3 regions of the Arthrobacter sp. AG367 genome follow, and region 3 is predicted to be linked to each of the others. Evidence: riboswitches for the same ligand, from Rfam matches in the RefSeq annotation. Region 3 holds a riboswitch; each other region holds the start of a gene.

Region 1 (2,256 bases), on a different contig from region 3:
TTGGTGACGGGGCCCAGGCCCTTCGGGGCCGGGCGGGTGCTGAGCCACGAGCGGTGGAGTTCCGATTCCACCTCAAGGCACTGCTGCGCGGATCCGGCCCAGAAAAGCTGCTCGGCCTCCGAGGGGGCCAGCGCGCTGGCCCGTGCCAGCACCCTGGAGTAGCCGTTCAGGTAGAGGGCATCCTGCGCCAGGTAGTAGGCAAAGTCCTTCTCCGGAAGGTCTCCGGACGCCAGGCCGTGGATGAAGTCCAGTGCGTAGATGTCCGCCAGGTCCTGTTGGGCTTCCGACCACAACCGGGCCGCGAAGCCGCCCTCCTCCAGGACCGGCCGCACGTGGTGGAAGTGGTGTACGGGGCCGTTCCCCTGGCCCACCTCCAATTGGCCGGAGTTCTCAAGTGCGCCGGCCAGCCAGGGCTTGACCGTTCGCAGTGATGCCTCCCAATTGCCCAAACGGGCCTGGACTGTTGCCATGGCAGAGGACAGGGAACAGCCCGTCCCGTGGCTGTTCCGCGTGGAAACCCGCTTCCCCTGCACTTCCACCACGTCCGGCCCCAGGAGGCCCGAAGTGTTGACCAGCGCATCCGGGCAGTCGAGGCCTGAAAGGTGGCCACCCTTGACCAGCACGGTGGCTCCGGTGGCTTCCGCCAGGCGCCTGCCCTGGTCCAGCGCGGTGTCCCAGTCCTTCGCCGGCTCCGTGCCCAGCAGCAGCGCGAGCTCGGGAAGGTTGGGGGTGATGAGGTGGGCAAGGGGCAGCAGTTCCCGGAGCGCGGCTTCGGCGGATTCCTTCAGCAGCCTGTCGCCGCTGGTGGCCACCATGACGGGGTCCAGGACCACGACGGCGGGACGGGCCTTTCCGAGCCACTGGCGGACAGTGCGGATCACCGACTCGTCGCCCAGCATGCCGATCTTGACGGCGTCGATGCTGATGTCGTCACTGACCGCGTCCAGCTGCTGGGCCAGGAAGCCGGCCGGCGGGACGTGGACGGACTGCACGCCCCGGGTGTTTTGCGCCGTGAGTGCCGTGATCGCGGCCATGCCGTATCCGCCATGGGCGGCAATGCTTTTGAGGTCCGCCTGGATCCCGGCCCCGCCGGACGGGTCGGAGCCTGCAATGGAGAGGACGCGCGGGACATCGCGGCCCCCAGGCAGCGCGGGGGCCACGCCGGACGCTGTGGGCAGGGGCATGGAGAGGGTCGAAGACAACAGACATCCCTTCGCCGGTACTAGCCGGACAGGTTCAACGGGTGTGGATCTCAGCCGGCCTTCTGCGCGGCACCCCGTGTCGGGTTCCAGAGTAGCCGCTGGGGCGTACCCGGCGGAAAGGTGACAGCACCCGCGCATGCAGGAAGTCCCCGCCCGTGGACTGTTCCCCCTGGATTCATGGGGGAACAGTCCGCACGACGGGGACTTCCTGGGTGGCGCGTTGGCTGCGCCCTGGCTTAGAGCTCCGAGGCGGGGACGCCGACGCCGAGGATGATCGGTTCCCCTGCCGGCTTGCCGGGCTCCGCCGCAGCGGGCTGTGCTTTGGCGGTGTCCGGGGCCTTGGCTGCGTGCGAGTGCCCCGCGCCTGTCGCCTGGACGTTCTCGTGGTGCTGGACAACGGTTTCATTTGCGGCACCCTGGGCACGGCTGGCAGCGCGGTGGCGCCGCGGCCTGCGTTGCCGGGACTGCTCCAGCGTGTGGTCGGAGTAGTCCTTTTCCGCCGGAGCTTCCACGGCGGCACGCGCCTCCGCTCCCCCGCCGGGCTGCTGTTCGGGCACCGACTGTTTGGGCGCTGACTGTTCGGCCGGCTTCACCGTGTCTGCGGCCTTGGCGGGCGCGTTCTCCACGGGGGAAGCCGGCTGGCCGAGGTGGGCAAAGGCTTCCGCGAGCCGGTCCAGCGTGAGGGCGGGCCTGGGATGCTGGTCCTCAGCGTGCTCCACGAAGGGAAGCGGGACTTCCTCGCCGCCGAAGGTCAGGACAGCTGCGGGGCGTGCCGGGCCATCGGCGTCGTGCTTCTCTTCAATAGGGGCCTGCGCAGGCTCGGCGGACGGTGCCTGCCGGGTGGCTGCCACCTCATCGTCATGCAGGTGGGCCGCATGGGCGGCAGCCGCGATGTTCGCCAGGGCAAGCCGGGTGGCCTCTGCCTTTGCGTGCCGCTCTGCGTCTGTGGGGTCCGGAAGGACGGTGTGGACGTGGACAGCAGGCGCCGGGGCAGCCTCGGGCTGCTGGCCGCCGCGTCCCCGCCGCCGTTTGCGCTCGGGACGGACTCCGGGCT
Region 2 (2,256 bases), on a different contig from region 3:
AGTTCCGCGAACTGGGCGGCGTCGTTGGCGTCCGCCGTCGAACCGGGGCGCAAACCGTCGCCCAGGGAGAAGGCAACGTCGTACTTCGCGAAGATCCCGCACAGCTCATCGAAGTGCGTGTAGAGGAAGTTCTCCTGGTGGTGGGCCAGGCACCAGCCGGCCATGATGGAGCCGCCGCGGGACACAATGCCCGTCACCCGGTTGGCGGTCAGCGGGACATAGCGAAGCAGCACGCCGGCGTGGATGGTCATGTAGTCCACGCCCTGCTCGCATTGTTCAATGACGGTGTCCCGGAAGATTTCCCAGGTCAGCGCGTTGGCCTCGCCGTTGACTTTCTCCAGGGCCTGGTAGATCGGCACGGTGCCGATCGGGACGGGGGAGTTGCGGATGATCCATTCCCGCGTGGTGTGGATGTCGTCGCCGGTGGACAGGTCCATAACGGTGTCGGCACCCCATTGCGTGGCCCACTGGAGCTTGTCCACCTCCTCCGCGATGGAACTCGTCACGGCCGAGTTTCCGATGTTGGCGTTGATCTTCACCAGGAAGGCCTTGCCGATGATCATCGGTTCGGACTCCGGATGGTTGATGTTGTTCGGAATGATGGCGCGGCCGGCGGCCAGTTCGCTCCGGACCAGTTCCACATCGCAGTTCTCGCGCAGCGCCACGAAGCGCATCTCCTGCGTGATGACGCCCTGCCGGGCATAGTGCATCTGGGTCACCGTCCGGCCGTCGACGGCGCGGCGGGGCACCGGCTGCGCGCCCTTCCACTCCGCGGAGGCGGCGCCGCGGCGGACGGCCGAGCGGCCGTCGTCGAGCAGGTTGCGTTCCCTGCCGCTGTAGGCCTCGGTGTCTCCGCGCGCCACGATCCACTCCGCGCGGAAGGGCTCCAGGCCGCGGACGGGGTCGCTTCCCGGCCCCGCCGTCCGGTAGGTCCGGAACGGTGCGTTCGGCTGGCCGTTGGGCGATGGCTCCAGGGCAATTTCCGTGACGGGTACCCGGATGCCGGACCCGGCGTCGTCGATATAGGCCAGCGAATGCGACGCCAGGGACCGGGTCACTTCGGACTGGTTCACCTGGGGCGTGGAGCCGGCTCCGGAACCCCCGGTGGACGGCAGGTGGGCAGGGTTCAACTGGGTGTTTTGCGTACTCAAGGGAATACTCACTTCCTTCGCCGGCATTACCCGGACAGGTTCAACGGTCGCAGGCTGCGTCAGCCCGATCTCAGCCCCTGCAAGGGCTCCCGTGTGGTCAGAGAAGAAGCTACCACAGGCCCCCGGAAGGGCGGTGTCACATTTGCGGGTGCTAGCCTGACCGGGCATCGAAAGGAAGCCCGATGGCAGACATCATCTACTTTCGCGGACCCGTCCTGGCCGCACCGGACCGGGTACGCCATGGACTCTGGTCGGTGGACGGCAAGCTCACGTTCAGCCGGCCCGCTGCCCCTCCGGCGCGGGAACTCGACGGCTGGGTGCTGCCGGGGTTCGTCGACGCCCACTGCCACATCGGCCTGGGTCCCGACGGCCCGGTGGAACCCGCCATTGCCCGGGAGCAGGCGCTGGCTGACCTCAACGCCGGAACCCTGCTGGTCCGCGACGCCGGCTCACCTGCCGATACCCGCTGGATGCAGGGCGGCCGGGACTTCCCGGTACTGATCCGTGCAGGACGGCATGTGGCCCGCACACGCCGCTACCTGCGCGGCTTCGCGGCGGAGGTCGAACCCGACGGGCTCGTGGAGGCCGTGCGGAAGCAAGCGCGCGACGGCGACGGCTGGGTCAAACTGGTGGGCGACTGGATCGACCGGAGCGCCGGCGACCTTGCGCCCTCCTTTCCTGCCGCCGTCGTGCGTGACGCTGTGCAGGCTGCCCATGATGAAGGTGCCCGGGTCACGGCACATTGCTTCGCCGAAGACACCCTGGACCAAATGCTGGACGCCGGCATTGACTGCATTGAGCACGCCACGGGGCTGCTGCCGCGCCACCTGCCCCGGTTCGTGGAGCAGGGCGTACCGATCGTGCCCACCCTCATCAACATCGCCACCTTTCCTGATATCGCGGAGCAGGCGGACGCAAAGTTTCCGCGCTACGCCGCCCACATGCGTGCCCTGTGGGAACGCAGGCTGGAACGGGTGGCGGAGGCCCATGCCGCCGGCGTCCGGATCTTTGCCGGCACGGACGCAGGCAGCGTGATCCGGCACGGCAGGATCGCAGATGAGATCCTCGCCCTGCACGGGGCCGGCCTGCCCATGCATGCGGCCCT
Region 3 (2,256 bases):
TGCCCGCCGGACAGGGCCGACGTCGGGTGGTCCAGCGGCAGGTGGGACAGTCCGACGTCGGCGAGCGCCTCGTGCACGCGCGCCCAGATTGCTTCTCGTGGGACGGAAAGGTTTTCGGCACCGAAGGCGACGTCGTCCCCCACCCGCGACAGGACCACCTGCGTCTCGGGGTCCTGCTGCATAAGTCCGGCGCGCCCGCGCTGGGCGCGGGGCACGGCGCCGTCAACCAGCAGCGAACCCGACTCGTCGGCGTCCCCCGCCTCGCCGCCGTCGTCGTTGATGTCCCCCAGCACCCCTGCGAGCGCGTGCAGGAGCGTGGACTTCCCGGCGCCCGAGGGGCCGAGCAGGAGCACCCGCTCCCCCGGGCTGATGTCCAGGTCAAGCGCATGGACGGCAGGCTTGGCCCTGCCGGCGTGCCGCCACCCCCAGCCCCGGGCTGTGACGGCGGCAGGGCGGACGGTGCCGCCGTCACGCTGGGCTGGTGCCATCAGGAGAAGACAGGCTCCGTGGCGGCCTTGCGCGAAGCGAAGGAGCTCAGCACGCCGGTACGCGCCAGGCCGCGGGTGGCCAGCCAGGACAGGGCGCCGGCGAGAATGGCGCCGGAGAGGGTGGTCAGCACGATGTACGCCAGCTTGTCCGCACCGGAGTAGGCGATGTTCCAGCCCCACGGTGCGAATGAGTCATTCAGTCCGCAGAAGAATCCAGCCGCGGCGCCTGCCAGCAGGGAGACGGGCAGGTTGAACTTGCGGTAGACGAAGATGGCGAAGATGATTTCCGCGCCGAGGCCCTGGATGAAGCCGGAGAAGAGGACCGAGGCACCGTACTGGGAACCCATGAGGAGTTCCCCGGTGGCGGCCACGGTTTCACAGAACAGGGCGGCCCCGGGCTTGCGGATGATCAGCATTCCCAGCACGCCGGGAATCATCCAGCCGCCCGCCAGCAGCCCGGTCAGGGGCGGGTAGGCGGCATTCATGGGGGCAGAAAGCGCGGCTGCTCCCTGGTCCCACGCCCAAAAAATGACGCCGCCCGCGATGGCCACCAGCGCGGCGACCACGATGTCCACGACGCGCCAGGACTTACTGGTGGTCTTCTTGATTGCTGCAGTACTCATGTGATCCTCCTGGGAAACAGGAGGGGAAAGTGGACCCGGCTGACGGCTGTTGCCGTGCAGCCGCGGCACTTTGAGAACTCGACTCCCTTGCGCCGGTACTAACCGGATCAGGTTCGAGGGTCTGCGGCTGTCCGCACTCTCAGCGCCCACCTGCGGTGCCCGGCTTGTGCCAGGATGTCCGACGGCGGCGCTCCCCTGTCGTTATTAGTGGTGCTTTTGGATGGGTAAGGCTTTTTGAACTGCCCTTCCGGGCGTGGTCAAGTTTACACCTGGCGGGGGTAGATTGAGGGCCATGAGCGCCATTCCACCGGATGTGACCGGATTCGATCCTGATTCCGCCGACGCCCAGCTGGAGGGGTCGCTGGAAGCGTCGATCGCCCGCATCGAAGCGGAGGTCCGGGAGCTCCAGTTCCCCGGCTTTTCGCTGGATGACGCGTTGAACCTGGGCCTGCTCCTGGTGGAGCTGGGCAAGGAGCGGTCCCTTCCCATCGCCATCGACATCACCAAGGGCGAGCAGGTCCTGTTCCACGTCGCGCTCCCGGGCGCCACGCCGGACAACGGGCACTGGATCCGCGCCAAGCAGCGCACTGCCGCCCGGTACGAGGTGCCGTCACTTTTGGTGGGGCTGCGGGGCCGGCTGGGCGGCGGCCGGATCGAGGACAACGCCTGGTTCGATCAATCCCGGTATGCAGCCCATGGCGGCGCCTTTCCGATCTACGTCACCGGCGTGGGCGCCGTGGCCACGGTGACCGTCTCCGGGTTGCCGCAGCTGCAGGACCATGACCTTGTGGTTGAGGCGCTGCGCGACATCCTGGGGTCGTCGCTGCGGGATTAGGCGCCGGGGGACCTGCCGCCAACAGGAAGCCTGCTTAGCTTTTATTAGTAATCATGCTTACTATATTGGTTCGCGGGTTTCGAGGAGGACAGGGCATGGGAGTCACCATGGGCGGTCCCGCGTTCGTTCCCGTCACCAGCGCGGCAGACCAAGGAGCACCATGAGAATCCCGGAATCCAGAGGCCCCCTCAGCAACGCCCTGTTCGCACTCCTTGCGCAGGCTCCGGCCGAAGCCGGGACGGGGCTGGACGGGCTGTACCACCTGGCGGCACGGCAGGTGGCCGGCACTAGTGACATCATCGGCGACGAG

Evidence for each region. Region 3 has a riboswitch for thiamine pyrophosphate ahead of FB478_RS07620 (ECF transporter S component). Riboswitches for the same ligand answer to the same signal wherever they lie in the genome.
Region 1: another riboswitch for thiamine pyrophosphate. It lies ahead of thiD (bifunctional hydroxymethylpyrimidine kinase/phosphomethylpyrimidine kinase); the one in region 3 lies ahead of FB478_RS07620 (ECF transporter S component).
Region 2: another riboswitch for thiamine pyrophosphate. It lies ahead of thiC (phosphomethylpyrimidine synthase ThiC); the one in region 3 lies ahead of FB478_RS07620 (ECF transporter S component).

The regions. Positions count from the first base shown of each region.
Region 1 is NZ_VIVE01000001.1:794,692-796,947, forward strand. It holds gene thiD (bifunctional hydroxymethylpyrimidine kinase/phosphomethylpyrimidine kinase) at 1-1,184, opposite strand, end outside; TPP riboswitch at 1,192-1,289, opposite strand; gene FB478_RS03670 (ribonuclease E/G) at 1,439-2,256, opposite strand, start outside.
Region 2 is NZ_VIVE01000001.1:1,075,035-1,077,290, reverse strand. It holds gene thiC (phosphomethylpyrimidine synthase ThiC) at 1-1,151, opposite strand, end outside; TPP riboswitch at 1,147-1,254, opposite strand; gene FB478_RS05055 (amidohydrolase family protein) at 1,334-2,256, shown strand, end outside.
Region 3 is NZ_VIVE01000002.1:121,838-124,093, reverse strand. It holds gene FB478_RS07625 (ABC transporter ATP-binding protein) at 1-488, opposite strand, end outside; gene FB478_RS07620 (ECF transporter S component) at 488-1,111, opposite strand; TPP riboswitch at 1,178-1,318, opposite strand; gene FB478_RS07615 (heme-degrading domain-containing protein) at 1,404-1,946, shown strand; gene FB478_RS07610 (iron-containing redox enzyme family protein) at 2,107-2,256, shown strand, end outside.